2 regions of the Exiguobacterium sp. S22-S28 genome follow, and region 1 is predicted to be linked to the other one. Evidence: riboswitches for the same ligand, from Rfam matches in the RefSeq annotation. Region 1 holds a riboswitch; the other holds the start of a gene.
What was found. A riboswitch is a leader RNA that binds a small molecule or an ion and turns the genes downstream of it on or off. The one in region 1 is predicted to bind S-adenosylmethionine.

Region 1 (9,073 bases):
GACATCTGAATTAAATTGATTTGAGTAGTCAATTTATTTTCTTTGACTAAGTCAAGCAACGGCTTCTTTTGTTTTCCAAACGCTACTACTACGACTCCGTCTGTCGGAATCGGAATGTTTGACCGGAAAGTCGTATCTACCTGATGTACCGTCCAATCATAGGATTGACCCAGTTTGAATGCTTTGATTGAATTTCCTTTTAACGTGACAATGGCTGCTTCTTTTTTCATGGCATCCGAAAGCCCGCTAAAATTAATCGTTTTAGATACGTGATGTGCATTCGTAAAAATACCAACACGGTTATCTAGATTTTCATTCCGATTGACAGAATGGATCGTCATCGAGCGCGCAGCGGATTTCAACGTTCCGATGACACCATATGATCCGATTTCCGGCTTCCCTTGACCATTGGTGACAAATGACGGAAATTTTAACGCTGATTCCTTGACACTATGGCTGACCAATACGGCATTTTGTTGAATTTGCAAACCAATCGGCAAGCCGCTTGCGACTTTGTACATATCCGCATTGACGGCAGCTACCACACGATTCCCGGCAGCCATCGAACGATTGACCTGCGAAGGAACTGATTCCGTCGCAAGTACATGATCCCTTCCTTTTCCCGTCATCCAGTAGTTCCCCGGATCCGGTTGTACAGTGATTTGTTGAATCGTCTGCGGCACACCGCTCGAATGATCTTGTTTGCTTGTATAGTCGATTCCTTTCGAAATCGTTTCGGCTCCCACTGTTAGCGGGGTATATGATGCACCTAATAAAATCAATATCATACATAATTTCCTTCTCATAAAGCACCTCCACCATACATTATGCCTTTTTAAGGTAAAAAATGACATAACTATTTCAAGGTTTTAGAATCAAAAGAAAAAGGAACAATACATTGCATGCCAAAAAATGAAGTGAAGATGAGGAGGAATGAACCATGACTACTTATCAACTCGATCAGGACCACAGCTCGATCACATTTTCGGTGAAGCATATGATGATTTCAAAAGTTAAAGGAGAATTTCGTGATTTTACATTTGATGTCAACGGAGAGGCAAACGATTTGGAGAATGCTTCCGCTGTCGTAACGATTCCCGTTGCTTCAATCGATACGCGCAGTAAAGACCGCGATACACATTTGAAATCCGCCGATTTTTTTGATGTCGAGCAGTATCCAAACATCACTTACCAAGTGACATCATTTAAAAAACTGTCCGGTGACGAATATGAAGTGACAGGCGCTTTGACGATTAAGGATGTCACGCGGACGGAAACGTTTCAGGTCGAGTATGAAGGTAGCGGGGTCGATCCTTGGGGAAATACACGGTCCGGTTTTGAAGTGGACGGTAAAGTTAAACGCGAGGACTATAACTTGACGTGGAACGTCGCACTTGAGGCCGGTGGTGTCTTAGTCGGCAGTGACGTGAAGTTCCAACTTCATCTTGAGTTCATTCACGCAAAATAATAGAGAGATCATACAATGTGTAGGGGGAAAACAGATGACAGTTTCACTTTTTATCGATGTTGCATGTAAGACCGGTGAATCTCCGGTGTACGACGCTAAAACAAAACGCTTTTATTTCGTCGATATCCCGAATCAGCTTTTTTTCGTATATGATTTGACGACAGAGGCCTTAAAACCGTATCAACTGCCAAGTGCCATCACTTCGATTGCCTTGACGGACGCGCCGGACTTTCTTCGTGTCACATCGGCACACGGCTTCGGAACATTTGATGTAAAGGAAGGGCATCTCTCGCTTGAAACGCAATTGACACTGCCTGCTTCAGACCGAATGAATGACGGTAAACTGGATCCTTCCGGTCAATATGTCGCCGGCAGCATTAATGAAGAAGAAGGTGAGACGGCTTCTCTTTATCGCTTGCGTCATGATGGTTCCGTTGATGTCCTGCTCGAAAATTTGACGAACTCAAACGGATTGGTCTGGTCAGAAGACGGTAAAACGCTTTACCACATCGATACACCAACGAAAAAAGTGTATGCGTTTGATTATGCTGCGGACCAACCGTTGACCAATCGTCGTGTCGCCATCGATTTGGAAAAAGAAGAAGGTTTTCCGGACGGGATGACAAAAGATCGGGAGGGTCATGTGTTCATCGCCCATTACGCCGGATCTTGCGTGACACGCTGGAATCTTGAGACAGGCGAAAAATTGGCTCACGTCGACTTCCCTGTATCCAATCCGACTTGTCCCATTTTGTACGAGGACCGTTTACTTGTCACGACGGCAGCAGACGGTGACGATTCCGAACATGCCGGTGCTGTTTTCGAAGTAACTTATTAATCGATGGACTCCCTCTTTTTTAGAGGGAGTTTTTTGATGGACGTCTGTTCTAAAACAGGCGATACTAAAAGAAAAGTGAATACTTTGACGAGGGAGTGTATCTAGATGCATCTATCAACCATCGAACGACTTCATCAACTGCAAACGACCCCGTCTTTTTTTCCGGTCAACTGTTACTTATTTGAAGAAGCAGACAGCCTTACTTTAATTGATACCGGGATTTCACTGAACGCCAGAGCTATCTATTCCGTCATCAAATCATTTGATAAACCGTTACAGTCCATCGTCTTAACCCATGCGCATGCGGACCATGTCGGTTCACTCGACTTTTTGGCAAGTGCTTTCCCACTTGCCGAAGTCTCGATCAGTTACCGGGACGCCGCATTGCTCAGCGGGGATGAATCATTACGGGAAGGCGAAACGACACCGCTCAAAGGCGGGATTCCGAAAAACATTAAAACCCGTCCTGATCGGTTGCTCGAAAGTGGTCAGCAGGTCGGCAGCTTAAGTGTCATCGCCTCTCCCGGACATACCCCAGGCTCAATTTCGCTCTGGCACGAGGGCAGCCGGACCTTGATTGCCGGTGATGCCTTTCAAACACAAGGTGGTTTGGCTGTTTCGGGCGATACCCGGTGGCAGTTTCCTTTTCCGTCGCTTGCGACATGGGATAAGGAAGTGGCGCTTCAGTCAGCCCATCAATTAACAGAACTGACACCGGACGTGCTCGCAGTCGGTCACGGTCCACTCGTGGTCGCACCAAGTTTCGACATGCGTCAAGCAGTCGATCGGTTTGAACAGGTCTTGTCCGCAAAAAAACGAAATGGATATCCTTGAAGTCATTCGAAAAAAATCCGGCAATCTGTCTGCTCCTCATTTTTTGATGAAGAGTAAACGATTTCCGGATTTTTTAGTGATATAATTCCTGTCGTTTACCGCACCTGATATTGATACAATCGGGCTTCATACGGAGCCAAAAGATTCCTGTCATGCGTCTCATAATTTATCAGCATCAACTGGTCTTCCGGCAACCCGAACGTCATCGTGATCGGTTCATCGTGTACGTTCAGTACAATCCGCCACGTCGTCCCATCCAGTACCCGTTCATAGACGTACAGATACGGATCTTGAATGGCCAAATCCCGATAAAGGCCGTATACCATGACCGGATGTTGTTTTCGAAGCGCAATCAATTTCCGGTAAAAATGAAGAGCAGAATCCGGGTCTTGTTCTGCTGTTTCCACGTTGATCTCGGAATAGTTTGGATTCACCGTCATCCAAGGTGTCGCAGACGTTGTGAATCCCGCTGAAGGACCGGCATCCCACTGCATCGGTGTCCGGGAATTGTCCCGTGCCCGCATCTGCATCGATGACAGGACAGTCCCCGGTGATTCACCCGCTGCCACCCGTTCTGCGTATTGATTCCGGAACGCGACGTCTTGATAGGCTTCCGGATCAGAAAAACGAATCCCGGTCATGCCGATTTCTTCGCCTTGATAGATATACGGGATACCCGGTAACGTGTGTAACATCAAACCAAGTAATTTCGCACTTTCGACCCGGTACCGTTCGCTTCCGAACCGGGTCACTTGGCGTGTATGGTCGTGGTTGTTTAAGAACTGGGACGCGATACCGCTTGGATAGAGTGCTTCATACCACTGTTTTTGAATCTGCTTGAACCGCGGTAAGTCCATCGTCTCCATGTCATCCGCTACTTCAAAGTGAAACAGCGTCCGTAATTCATTCCGTTCTTCCCCGACGTACAGCAAACCATCTTCCGGACCGACGAACGGAATTTCTCCGACCGTAAATAAATCAGTTCCCGCGAGCACCTCGTCATGCATTTCTTGTAAAAAGGAATGGATGCCCGGTTGATTCCCGAGATAGGACAGATCAAAAGGATCGGCAACATCCGCAAACGAGGCGCGTTTTTTAATCAAATTGATGACATCCATCCGGAATCCGTCGATGCCTTTGTCCGCCCACCACCGCATCATCGTATAAACGGCTTGGCGGACGGCTGGATGTTCCCAGTTCAAGTCCGGTTGCTCCGATGCAAACGAGTGGAAATAATACTGCTCGCGTGTCTCATCCCATGTCCACGGACTCGGTGCAAAATAGGAACGCCAGTTATTCGGAGGTGTTCCTTTTTCCCCGTCCTGCCAAATGTACCAGTCCGCCTTTTCGCCCGTTTTGCCACGTCGCGACTCCCCGAACCAAGCGTGTTGGTCACTCGTATGGTTGACGACGAGATCAAGAATCAGTTTTAAGCCCCGCTCATGGGCTGCCGCAATCAATTCCTCCAAATCGGACAGCGTTCCCGCCTTTTCCATGATCGTATAATAGTCGGAAATATCATATCCGTTATCGATATCAGGTGATGTATAACAGGGGTTCAACCAGATGACATCCACACCGAGCGACGCGATGTAATCCAACTTTTCAATTACACCCCGTAAATCGCCCATTCCGTCTCCGTTCGAGTCCTTAAAACTGCGCCAGTACACTTGATAGACAACGGCTTCTTTCCACCAGGCTCGATTCATCCCATCATCTCCTTTATGTATTCAATCGTCTTCTCATCCAGTGTATCAAAAACACGAAAGGCATCGGTTCTTTTTACCAATTATAAGCAATTCTTAAAAAACACTTTTCTTTTTTCTGAAAATTCGTTATCCTTGACGACAATACCTAACAAGGAGGAACACAGATGAAACATTTCGCCCCATCGATTGCGATTGATCGGCTGCCCGCTCCGGTCTTTGCTGAACTCGCTCAGCGGATTGGTGCCGTCAAAGCAGCCGGTCACGACGTCATCACGCTTGGTCAAGGAACGCCGGACCAAACTACGCCCGTACATATTTTGGACGCCTTAAAAGAGGCCATCGGCGACGCCGCTAATCTGCAATATCCTCCGTTTCGCGGACATGATTTTCTCAAACAGGCCGTCGCCGATTTTTATCAGTCCGAATTCGGTGTGACGATTGATCCTGCTTCTGAGGTCGCCATTTTGCTCGGCAGTAAAGCCGGTATCGTCGCCTTGCCGCAAACGATCGTCAATCCGGGTGAAGGTGTCATTGTTCCCGATCCCGGTTACCCCGACTACCTGTCTGGCGCAGCATTAGCAGGTGCTTACCCGATCACGCTACCTCTCCTTGCGGAAAATGCTTTTTTACCTGACTACACATTGCTCGATCCGACGGATGTCGAACGAGCCCGGATGTTGTTCCTCAACTACCCAAGCAATCCGACCGGCGCGACGGCGACAGCGGAAGCCTTTGAACAGACGGTCGCTTTCGCTGACGCAAACGACATTTGTGTCGTTCATGACCTGGCGTACGGCGGCATTAGTTTTGATGGTCCGACCCGAAGTTTCCTCCAGACCGAAGGGGCGAAAGACGTCGGAATCGAACTGTTTTCGTTATCGAAACGCTTCAACATGTCCGGCTTCCGCATCGCCTTTGCAATCGGAAATCCATCCGTCATCTCGAGTATCGAAACGTACCAGGAACACTTATACGTCAGTGCCTTCACACCGATCCAACATGCGGCGACTGTTGCTCTCTCAAGCGACCAGACGTGTGTCCGTGAGCTGAGTGCACTGTACGAAGCCCGTCGTGATGCCTTGTTCGGCAAATTACAGGACATCGGATGGGACGGACCGATCCCTGGTGGTTCGTTCTTCGTCTGGTTGCCGGTCCCGTCCGGCTTTACGTCACAAAGCTTTACCGACCACTTGCTGGATGAAGCACATGTCGCTGTCACACCGGGACATTTCTTTGGTGAATATGGTGAAGGCTATGTCCGGATCAGTTTGATTGCCGACGTCGATCGATTGGTGGAGGCCGCCGAACGGATCGGTCAGCTCAATCTGTTTCAGCAAGCCGTTGCGGAATAATTCTGAAAAAACATTTGACAGGTGGGAATGATTTCCGTTACAGTAAGTCCCAACAGCATATCTACTTATCGCGAGCGACCGAGGGATTAGGCCCAACGACGTCCGGCAACCACCTTTTAGGAACGGTGCCACATCCTACAGAATGTTTTCATTCTGAGAGATAAGTTACGAATTCTTACATTTCGTCGCTTTTTTCTGGTTGCTCTTAACTGGAAAAAGGCGATTTTTTTGTATAGGGAGGAAACAACAGATGATTGAATTTAAAGGCATCACCAAACGGTTCGTACGTGACCGGACACCGATTTTCGCCCTGCGCGACGTCAACTTAACGATTCATCAAGGAGAAATTTTTGGCATCATCGGTGAATCCGGTGCCGGAAAAAGTACATTGCTGCGCTTGATCAACGGACTTGAAACACCGACCCAAGGAACGGTCAAAGTATCTGGTGTCAAACTGTCCGATCTATCCAAAGGCAGTCTAAGAGAATTGCGTCTGAAGATCGGAATGATCTTTCAACATTTTCAATTGATTCAATCGCGGAACGTTTCCGACAACATTGCGTTCGCCTTAAAAGCAGCCGGCGTCAAACGCAGTGATTTCCCAAGCCGGATCAAAGAACTCGTCGCTTTGGTCGGACTGGAAGGATTTGAGACGAATTTCCCGAGCCAACTCAGCGGCGGCCAAAAACAACGGGTCGGGATTGCCCGCGCCCTTGCGAATAATCCGAGTGTCCTGTTATGTGACGAAGCAACATCAGCGCTCGATCCGGTCACGACCCTGCAAATTCTGGAATTGCTGAAAGACTTAAATAAACGACTCGGCTTGACGATCATTCTGATCACCCACGAAATCGATGTCGTCAAACAAATTTGCCACCGCGTTGCTGTCATGTCACAAGGCGAAGTCGTCGAAGTCGCGAGTACATACAACATATTCAGTCAGCCGACCCATGACGTCACGAAACATTACGTCGATACAGCACTGCAAATCGAGTTGCCGGAACGGATTTTGCGAACGACACCTGGAAAAATCATTCGTCTCCAATTCACGGGAGAAAAGACCGGCGAGAGTACGCTGTCAGAAGCGATCAAACAATTTGATATCTCGGTCAGCATCCTGCACGGCAAGGTCGATTATATTCAAGACGTCGCCTTTGGGGTGTTGATCGTCAGCCTGACCGGTCCAACGCTTCACGTCAACCGGTCTCTGACTTGGCTGGAGGAGCAACTCCATACGCTTGAGGTGATTCAGGATGTGGCTTGATCGAATTCAAACGATGTTACCGGAGCTAGCAAAAGCCTTAGGCGAAACGGCCTTAATGGTCGGAATTTCCCTCGGCTTTGCCCTCGTCGTCGGGATTCCGCTGGGAATTCTTTTATTCATCACCGACCGTGGATTGTTTTTCCAAAACGTCTTCGTTCGCAGTATCTTGGACTTTTTCGTCAATATCGTTCGTTCGTTACCGTTCATCATCTTGCTCGTCGCGCTGATTCCACTGACGCAATTGTTGCTCGACAATACGATCGGCCCGACGGCCGCTTCTGTCAGCTTAAGTGTTGCCGCTATTCCGTTCCTCGCCCGACTTGTCGAGACCTCACTACGTGAGATCCCACCGGGCTTGATCGAAGCCGCTGAGGCGTGCGGCGCAACACCATTTCGTATCATCATCAGCGCCCTGTTACCCGAAGCTCTTCCCGGGATCATTCAAGCGGTGACATTGACGACAATCAGCTTGATCGGCTTTTCTGCCATGGCCGGTATCGTCGGCGGCGGTGGTGTCGGCGACCTCGCCATCCGCTTCGGCTATTACCGGTACGATAACGTCATCATGATCGTGACGATCATCGTGCTCGTCGTCATCGTTCAAAGTATTCAAGGACTCGGCAATCAACTTGCCCGTCGTGCTGATAAACGTTAAATCCAAAATAGAGACCATTAAGGGAGAGAATGACTATGAAAAAACGATATGCCTTTTTAGCAACAGGATTACTGGGAGCCGGGATTCTTGCCGGCTGTGGCGACAGCAGCGCGAAAGAAGAAACCAAGTCGATCAAGATCGGTGCGACGAGCGGACCTTACAGCGACATGGTCAAAGAAGCGATTCAGCCTGGTCTTGAAAAGAAAGGCTACAAAATCGAAATCGTTGAATTCAGCGATTATATCCAGCCGAACATCGCGCTCGGCAGCGGCGACATCGACGCGAACTTGTTCCAACACTCGATCTATCTGAAGACGTTCGCGAAGGAAAAGAATCTCGATCTTAAAGGGCTGATCACTGTTCCGACGGCACCGATGGGCTTATACAGTAAATCCTATAAGTCGCTTGATGACGTCAAGACAGGCGCGGAAGTCGCAACACCAAACGATCCGACCAACCAAGCCCGCGCGTTAAACTTACTCGCTGAACAAGGCTGGATTGAATTGAAACCGGACGCTGACCCGTTGACGGTTTCTGAAAAAGACATCGTCAAGAATCCAAAAAAACTCGTCATCAAACCTCTGGAAGCAGCACAGTTACCACGCGCCATCGAGAGTGTTGATATTTCTGCCGTCCCTGGAAACTTTGCGCTTGCTGCGAAATTTGATTTACTTGATGCGTTGGCACTGGAGAAAATGGACGAGCAGTACCGGAACTTAGTCGCTGTCAAAACAGCAGATGAAAAGAAACAGCTCGCAAAAGACTTGACCGCTGTCGTTGAGTCAGACGACTTTAACGCTGTCATCGAAAAGTCCTTTAAAGGTTTCAGTAAACCCGAGTGGGCAAACTGATATAACTCCTTTTGTCGATTAATTCATCTAAAGATGATATAAAACCCTTGAAACAGCTCCCTCCCCTTACAAACAGGAGGTGGAACGGTTTCAGGGGTTTTT
Region 2 (9,073 bases), on a different contig from region 1:
GAAAACAAAAGCCAATCCTTATTTCTACGGCTTCACACCGGAAATCTCGGTGGACCGTAAAGGGAAGTCATCGGTCGTCAAACATTACAGTACCGGACGCTTCTCACACGAAATGATGCAAATCCTCCCGGATCAGAAGACAGCCATCTTTGGTGATGACGGGAACAATACGATGATGTTCATGTATGTCGCGGATAAAAAGAAGGACTTCTCAAAAGGGACGCTCTATGCCGCAAAATTCAAACAGACCCAAGCAACGGACGGTGGAGCCGGGGATCTTGAATGGATCAAGCTCGGGCATGCATCCGACAAAGAGGTCAAACGTATAATCGACAAAGGAACGAAGTTTAGTGACATCTTTGAGACAGCTGAGGCACCCACGCCTGGATTTAAAGCGGTTAAGACAGCTGCCAGCAAAAAGGTCGAGTATCTGAAGCTTAAATCAGGCAAAGAGAAGGAAGCGGCCTTCCTCGAATCCCGCCGTTATGGTGCGATGCTCGGTGCCACGTCTGAGTTCAACAAGATGGAAGGCATCACGGTCAATGAAGAGGATAAGAAAGCGTACATCGCCCTGTCTTATGTCTCCGGCAGTACAGAAAAACAAGAAGGTGCCGTCCAAGACGACATCCAGCTTGAAAAACGGGAATCCGGTGCCACTTTTGAAATCGATCTCGGTCGTGCCAAAGGTATCGACAGTCGTTATGTCCCGACTAACATGCAGGCACTCGTCATCGGTGAAGATTTAGCAACACCGGATGCGTACGGCAATACAGCAAATCCGAACCTCGTCGCCAATCCGGATAATCTCGCATACTCGGCCACATCAAAAACACTGTTCATCGGTGAAGACAGCTCGCTCCACACTAACAATTTCGTCTGGGCCTATAACCTGAAGACGAAAACACTCTCACGGATTCTTTCCGTCCCGGTCGGTGCTGAAGCGACAGGACTCCGATCGCTCGATCACGTCGGTGGTTACAGTTACTTGCTCAGTAACTATCAGCATCCGGGTGAAGGATTGGACGGTAAACAAATCACAGCCGTCGATTCAAAAAAATTGGAGCAAGCGATGCAAGAAGGCATCGGTATCCAAAAAACAGGCGGTGTCGGTTACCTGTCCAATCTGCCGGCAGGTCAAAAATCATATTCTCATCGTTGAGACAACACAAGAGGCCGATTCAAAAAATCAGCTTCAGACGAAATAGAGAGGTGGACTTTGAAGTCCACCTCTCTATTTCTGTTTTCAGGACTCATACTCTGTAGGCACATGATTGCTTTCACACCGCTTTTAAATCACGCACGCAGTTGACTCGCCTCTTCTTCCACACGACGGAGTAACCCTTGCACGATTTTTTCCGTCTCCCGTTCGCCTCCGAGTGACAACAGGCTCCGTCCGACAAAGTTGGCACCTTCGTTTTTGCCGGTATAAATCAGCTGACAGCTCGTTTCGTCGAGCCGTTTCAGTGTAAACGTCATCTCGAGCTGAAAGATTTTCGCAAGCGTAAAGCCAATCGCGTTTTGCTTAAAGTCCGGTTCGCTTGTATACGCAAGATCTGTCACGATGTACGTTTCTAACCGGTTCCCCTGCATGTACGTTTGCCGATACGTCGAACCGACGACACCCGGTTTGCGTTCAATCACTTCGTGCTGGACGACACCCGGAATTAACCGTTGCAACCGATCGTGGTCAAATAAATGCCAAGCCTGCTCGATTGGAACGTCGAGGACTTTTTCTTCGTGCCATGTCACCATCGGAACACCTCCCTTTACTAAAAAATACCCTGATGTGTGCAGTTCTAACTTCAGACTACACACAGACAGGGTATTTGGCTTATTTTAATCGGCAATCATAATTTATTTTACCGTTTGACGCTCCAACGCATTCCCAAGGAACTTCGCGAGCTCCAGCATTCCGAACTTACCGGCCGCCGCTTCCGCATCCGAGTTGTAGTTCGTATTCGTGTTGACATCATACGTATAGATCGTCCCGTCCGCATCCTTGATGAATTCAATCCCGGCGACAGCAATCTGATTCGCTTGCAGGAAGGCTTCGTATTGCTGGATGATTGGATCATCGAATCCATCAACGACTTTAAACTTCATCGGAGTTTGTGGTGCTTCTTCCCCGACCGGGCAGAACAAGTCATCGATCACACACGCATCCGCCGGGCACAGTTCAAAGCCTTCTGATGTATCAACTTGTACGGCGTAAACGAATTTTCCGCCGACGAATTCACAACGCGTGATATACGGTTCAGGCGCTTGGATATACTCTTGAATCAGGGTGATGCCGTCGACCGGCTCATCAAAGGTCGGACCATCGAGATACGTTTCAAGTGCTTCAATCGAATGGAACAACTGGACACCAAGTCCTTTTCCGGCACGGTTGTGTTTCGTGATGAACGACGACACCCCGATGTTTTTCGCCGCTTCAACAATCTGATCACGTCCGACGGCAGCCGTCGTTTTCGGAACACGGATACCGGCTTTTCGAAGAGCCGTATATTGATTGATTTTACTGACTTCCAGTCGCAACGCACGTGTTCCGTTGAAGACCGTCCGGTCGTGTTCCTCGAGCCATGCGAGCACCCCTTCCGTCAGTTCCGGCGCGTAGCGGTGCCCGCGCGTATGCGAAGACGCACTCATCCGGCTGTAGAAGACGCCTTCTGGCGGGATTTCATCAAGCGGGACCTGTCCTTCATCGAGATGCCACTGTTCATACGGCAACTCCAGTTCCTCGAGTCGTTTAATTAAATGGTCCGTCCATTCTTGGTTTTCGTGTAAGATATGAATTTTTGTCATTTGGTTTGACCTACCTTTCGTTTTTCTTCGACAAGCGGCATGACGTCGCGCGCGAAGCGTTCCATCTCTTCAAGTTGTGGTGAGAATTGAAGTAATAATAAGGAGACACCCACCTGCTCAAACGCAAGAATCCGTTCGGCAATCTGTTCCGGTGTGCCGATCAAATCAGGACGGAGTCCGCGGTTGGAGACTGAATAATCGTTCCGTTTTACCTGCTGTTCGAGTTGCGATTTGCTGACGAAATCGTCGTACCCGACGTACCCGGCACCGTCTTCCTTGACGTCCGTGATCCGTTGCCACTCTTGAACGGCCTCTTCTTCCGTATCGCGGCAGATGATATACGCAGCCAGTCCAAAACTTTCAAGCGGCGGTTGTCCGGTCGCTTGTCGACGCGCCTTCATATCCTCAATCTTGACGGATACTTCTTCTACCGTTCCGCCGTGCATGACATAGGCATCACAATGATTGACGATGGTTTGTTTGCCGGCTTCACTTTCCCCGCCTGCGTACAACTTGATGCCCGGTCGTTGAACCGGCTTCGGATGCAGTTGTGTCTTCTCAAGCGTATAGTAGTTCCCGTCGAAGCTGTACGGTGAGGCGTCTGCCCATAATCCTTTCATGATCGTGACAAACTCTTCCGTCCGCGCATACCGTTCGTCATGCGCCGTGAAGATCCCGTTGTATTGCCGCGCTTCTTCTTCCCACCAGGCAGAGACAACGTTCAGCGTAAAACGTCCGTTGCTGAGTTGGTCGATGTTTGCTGCCATCTTCGCCGTCGTCGCCGGATTATGGAACCCCGGACGGACAGCTGTCATGATTTCCAGCCGTTCTGTCGTCGCAGCAATCGCCGCTGCTGTCGTCCAGGCTTCAAGACTTGGCGCTTCCAGCCCTTTGATGTCATTTAAGTTTAATTCTGCAATCAGCGTCGTCGAAAACCCGATTTGTTCTGCTATTTGCGCCACCTGTTTGGCATAATCGAACGTCGCCGGCATCTGTTCGTCCTCGACGTTTCGTAACCACCCTCCAAAAATCGGTAACCAAAATCCATACTCCATTTGCTATGTCCCCCTTATTAAAAAAATCGCTCTTCTCGAAAATCGAAAAGAGCGACGGATTCATCATGTCTGCTCTTATCTGTAAAGGGGTTGATCCCTTTAGGAAGTAGCACCTTCCGCGCATGATGCGGGGTTGCTGAAGTGTCTTCGGGCCATTCCCTCGACTTCTCTTGATAAGAATTATTGGAATTATCGTACACTTTTTAGTAGAGTAAAGCAACCACTAAACCTTGTTTTCCAATCGGAATTAAAAACAGTATCAAAAAAGGACGAGAGCTGGGCTCTCATCCTCATTTTCTTAATATGGGGCAACAAACGTCGACTCTTCGACAGGTGCTTCTTCACCGCGGATGCGGTCATAAAACTTGGCGAGGGTGACGCTGAAGTAAGGTCCAACCCAGAGGAAGGCAATTCCGATCGTAATCAAACCAAGCAGGAACCAACCAATGAAGGAGAGGACAAGCATAAAGGCTTCCATCTTGTGACCATCCATCATTTGGCGTGATCGCGTAATCGCATCTAAAATACCGATCGACGGTTCGTCACGTAAAATGTAATAGGTCAGCATATACGAAAATGACTTGATGATCCCTGGAACGATCAACAGTAAGAACCACAATCCAAGAAGAATACCTTGAACAAGCGACAGACCGACTGCTTTCAAGAAAAACTTATACGGCTCGAATAAATCGACGATTTTTGCCTCTTCTTTACGGGCGACAGACAGCGCAAGCCATGCCCAACCGATGGCAAGCGGCAGGAACAGGATGTTCAACACAAATCCAATCACATCGATGAACTGAAAGTCTTCGTTCGGAGCAGAAGAAAACGTAGTGGGAATCCCTTGAATGATGAGAAACAGTAAAAACATGAGTGCCATTAAGACCCAGCGACCGTTAAGTGACTCACGTGCCGATAGTTTTAATTCTTTAATCATAAAGATCCTCCTTAAAATAAGTGCTACTCCTATTTACGGTTTATGCGGCAAGGAGTTTCAGTTATTTTTAAGATTTTCCTGTTTTTAACTTGTGCAGGCGTGCTTTTTCGAGCTGACGTTGGCAGGCCGTATAGAGCGAACGACGACCATCGAGGCGTTCCATCGCAAATGGGATGGCATGTTTTTTGGCTTGTGCGATGACATGGGCTGACGCCGCATGGGAAACACGACTCGTAATTACGACGATGGCATCCGTCTTTTGCGCGAGGCTGGCAATTTTCTTCGCCGACTGGGCATCTCCCGCTAAATGAATCAGCTCGATTCCGGTCTCAGCAAAAAATGTCCGGTAGACCGGTGCCTGCTGTTCGTTTCCGACGATGACGAGCCGCATTCCTTTAAACGCTGCAAACTCAAGCGGCTCCTTGTCGACGTAATCGATGGGTTGTCCCGGCAGCGACGTCGTGACGAGCGGTGTCATCGGTTGTTGTTTCTTTTCACGAATCCGGCGTGGTTGCCGGACCTTTTTCACAGTCGGTTTTCGCTTCATCTGCTTGGCATATCGTCCGGTCGATTTTTTTGATACGGATGTCACGTCCATTTCTGCCGTCGCGTCTGTTGGTTTCGATTCTGTTGACGGATCGAACGGTTGAACGATCGGTTCTTCATATTGGAAGGCATACTTCCAGGCAATCGTCAGTGTTTCCGGATGACCTTTCCACATCACCAAGTCGACGAGTTGTCCTTCCTTCAATTGAAAGAATCGCATATCTTCGACCGGAGTTGCGTAGTAAAACGGTTTTCCCGTTTCATCCTTCAACGGACCGTTGACCGTCGACTCGATAATGCCATGATTTTTGACGATACATTTTTCAAAGACGATTCGTTGCTCCAGCGTCTTCATTTGATCGGTTGCGACGACGGCGAGCACTTCCAGTGACGTCCGCCGTTGGTCTTGATGAATAATCTGGACGCGGACTTCCATGCCGTGCTCGAGATTCCATTGACGGATTTCCTTTTCCGAGATATGGCTGTTCGGCCATTCCTGCAACGATCCGCCTTTTAATTCCCGGACAAATGTGTACGCATACCGTTGTTCGACAATCGGTTCGTCCGATTTTGGCATTTCCGTCAGCGGACCGGGTGACATCGGTTGCTCTTCTTTCGTCTGTTGAATCATCTCTTGCGGATGTACGCGTGGTGTATAATAGCGCGACAGTTGGACCCACTCATCGATTCCCCGGATTTCCTCGAGCAGCAACTCCCAATCTTCCGCCGTTTCAACGATCTGTAATTTACCGGCGACCAATTCTTTCGCCCGTTCCATGATTTGTTGCATCATCTCAAACAACCCCTTTGCTTTTTTTCAACTATAGCAAGGGGATTTCGTGTAGGTTGGTCTAAAAATAACCAGGTATTTTTTTGTTTAGGGTTAGGTTTTAATTTCGATTGACGGGTCGCCCAACCGGTATTTTTCGACAGCCACAATTAAGATTGTGATGATCACAAGCAAAAACCAAGACGACAGTTTTCCGAAGTCGACCAGTTCCCAGCCTTCTTCTTGATTCGGATAGACCCATCCCTTAAAAAACGTCACGATATTTTCAGCGAGCCAGATGAACCAGGCGATTAGACCAAATGACAAAACCAACGGCATCCGGTAGACGGTCTCATCCAACCGGTAATAGACCCAGGATCTTAAGAAAACAACGGCAACAAGTCCCATTAACAGCCAACGGAAATCAAATAACCAGTGATGGGTAAAAAAGTTTAAGTAGACTAACAGCCCGATCAAGGAGGCGAGAAGCGGACGGGGAAATTCGGTGATCCGAAGATCAAACCGGCGAAAGGCCTGGCAGATGTAGCTTGCGACACTCGCATACATGAAACCGGCATAAAGCGGCACACCAAACACCTTGCTCCATGCTTCTTCCGGATAACTCCAGGAACCGACCTGGACTTTAAACAACTCTAGTCCCAAACCAATCGCATGAAAGATTAAAATCAATTTGAACTCTTCTTTTGTTTCGTACCGTACTACAAGCAGCACGATTTGAACAAAAAGACACCATGCTAAAAGCAAATCATAGCGCGCAATCGGTTCCGACGGAAGATAACGGGATACCGCAAGCGCTAAGAAAATCGCAACCGGAAAGACACAACAGATGGCTTCGAGATATGTAAAACGGATGAAATGGCGGATTTTTTGCATGAGGTGACCTCCTTTTCATTAGTATACGCATCAAGAGAAGTGATTCCCTCCATCTCAAGATGGAAAATATCGGATTCACTTCAATTTTCTCCATCAAACATGGTACAGTTAATGAATCAATTTTACTCTGAAACGAGGTGTCTTCCGTAAATGAGACAAACAATTCAAACGTCCTGGCTGTTACGCTCCGTCCTGAAATGGACATTGTTCTTATTTGGTCTGTTTTTACTCGCCGTCGGTTCATCGATAATGATCACGGCACAGCTTGGCGTCTCGACATGGGACGTCCTTCATTTGGGTCTTCAAAACAAAACGCCGTTTTCCGTCGGGACGATCATTCTCCTCGTCGGATTGTTGCTTGTGTTCGTCAAGTATTTGCTCGACCGGATCACACCGCAAGTCGGTACACTCGTCAATGCGATCTTTGTTGGGGTGTTCATGAACCTCGTCCTTGGTTCAGGTCTTCTGCCCTCGTTTGCTTCCGTTTGGCAAAACACGCTGTGGCTGATTGCCGGGATCTTCATCATCGGAATGGGCGCCGGACTCTATGTCGCCGTCGGTTACGGTGCCGGACCACGGGACGGCCTCACACTGACACTGGCGGAACGATTCGGTACGTCGATCCGGATGATGCGGACCTTCATGGAAATCACCGCCTGCGGAATCGGTTGGCTGCTCGGCGGACCGGTGTTCTTCGGAACGATTTTATCGATTTTCTTGATTGGTCCGTTCCTGCAGTTTTGGTTGGGTCATTTCCGCCGGATGATTGCTGCGATCGATGCCGGAACGATTCCTCGGAAACAACAGAAAATTAGTTAAGTCGTTTGACTCGATACCTTTTCATGCGAAATGGTATCTTTTTTTGTGGATGAAGCATATTAGTTGCAGCATGAAAACAGACACGTTATATTCGTTTACATATCAATCTTTGATACGTCAAGGATTTTTCGAACGAAGGGAAGGATGTGATGACTTGAGTATTTCTTGTACTGAAAAAGGACGATTGATTTATGCGCTCGTCTCCGTCAATAAGACAATCGCTCAAAAATTTGATCTTTGTACGGACGGTTTCAGCCAAACCCGGATGGACTTATTAGCCCAACTCGAGGTGGATACGACAATCAGCCAAAAAGAATTGCAACAACGCGTCAACGTCGATAATGCTGCCGTGACACGCCACTTGAAGCATCTCGAAACGAACGGGATGATTGAACGTGTCCGTTCAGCAACAGATAACCGCGTCATTCTCGTTTCATTGACGCAAGAAGGTGCCACCCGCATTACACGACTACGTGAGCAAAAAGATGAATTCCTCGAGCAACTGCTTGAAGGATTTACGGTAGACGAACAACATCAGTTGGCTCAAATGATGCAACGAATTGAAACGAATGCCCTCACTTTACCTAAAACAACGGTTAATTAAAAAGGAGAATGTCAGATGACTACACAAACTACAACTGATTTCATGGAAATCGTTAAAGGACGCCGCTCGATCCGTAACTACGACACAAACGTCAAGATTTCTAAAGAAGAGATGACACAAATTCTTGAAGAAGCAACACTTGCTCCCTCTTCAGTCAACATGCAACCATGGCGTTTCCTCGTCATCGACAGCGCTGAAGGGAAAGCGACACTCGCTCCACTCGCTAAATTCAACCAAGTTCAAGTCGAGACATCATCTGCTGTCATCGCTGTCTTCGGTGACATGAATGCAATCGATCAACTTGAAAATATTTATGATACAGCAGTCGCACAAGGACTCATGCCGCAAGAAGTCCGCGATCGTCAAGTACCTGCGATTCAAGGCATGTACGAAAGCGTTCCGGCAAGTGCTCTCAAAGACAGCATTTTGATCGATTCAGGTCTCGTCTCAATGCAATTGATGCTTGTCGCCCGTGCGCATGGTTATGATACAAACCCAATCGGTGGCTACGAAAAAGATCAAATCGCAGAAGCCTTCGGCATGGAGAAAGACCGTTACGTACCGGTCATGCTTCTGTCCATCGGGAAAGCCGTCGACACTGGATGTCCATCCGTTCGTCTGCCGATCAACGATATCGCAGACTGGAA

Region 2: another riboswitch for S-adenosylmethionine. It lies ahead of ACHA8N_RS15310 (LLM class flavin-dependent oxidoreductase); the one in region 1 lies ahead of ACHA8N_RS14205 (methionine ABC transporter ATP-binding protein).

The regions. Positions count from the first base shown of each region.
Region 1 covers NZ_JBHFFC010000030.1:257,942-267,014, forward strand. The annotation lists gene ACHA8N_RS14175 (phosphodiester glycosidase family protein) at 1-788, opposite strand, end outside; gene ACHA8N_RS14180 (YceI family protein) at 941-1,468, shown strand; gene ACHA8N_RS14185 (SMP-30/gluconolactonase/LRE family protein) at 1,503-2,306, shown strand; gene ACHA8N_RS14190 (MBL fold metallo-hydrolase) at 2,412-3,140, shown strand; gene ACHA8N_RS14195 (alpha-glucosidase) at 3,236-4,849, opposite strand; gene ACHA8N_RS14200 (aminotransferase class I/II-fold pyridoxal phosphate-dependent enzyme) at 5,014-6,201, shown strand; SAM riboswitch class I at 6,264-6,368, shown strand; gene ACHA8N_RS14205 (methionine ABC transporter ATP-binding protein) at 6,452-7,465, shown strand; gene ACHA8N_RS14210 (methionine ABC transporter permease) at 7,455-8,120, shown strand; gene ACHA8N_RS14215 (MetQ/NlpA family ABC transporter substrate-binding protein) at 8,156-8,971, shown strand.
Region 2 covers NZ_JBHFFC010000031.1:166,557-175,629, forward strand. The annotation lists gene ACHA8N_RS15295 (PhoX family protein) at 1-1,159, shown strand, start outside; gene ACHA8N_RS15300 (SRPBCC family protein) at 1,294-1,752, opposite strand; gene ACHA8N_RS15305 (ATP-grasp domain-containing protein) at 1,855-2,802, opposite strand; gene ACHA8N_RS15310 (LLM class flavin-dependent oxidoreductase) at 2,799-3,857, opposite strand; SAM riboswitch class I at 3,930-4,037, opposite strand; gene ACHA8N_RS15315 (DUF975 family protein) at 4,156-4,794, opposite strand; gene ACHA8N_RS15320 (DUF2325 domain-containing protein) at 4,862-6,133, opposite strand; gene ACHA8N_RS15325 (DUF817 domain-containing protein) at 6,224-7,003, opposite strand; gene ACHA8N_RS15330 (YczE/YyaS/YitT family protein) at 7,154-7,822, shown strand; gene ACHA8N_RS15335 (MarR family winged helix-turn-helix transcriptional regulator) at 7,977-8,426, shown strand; gene ACHA8N_RS15340 (nitroreductase family protein) at 8,442-9,073, shown strand, end outside.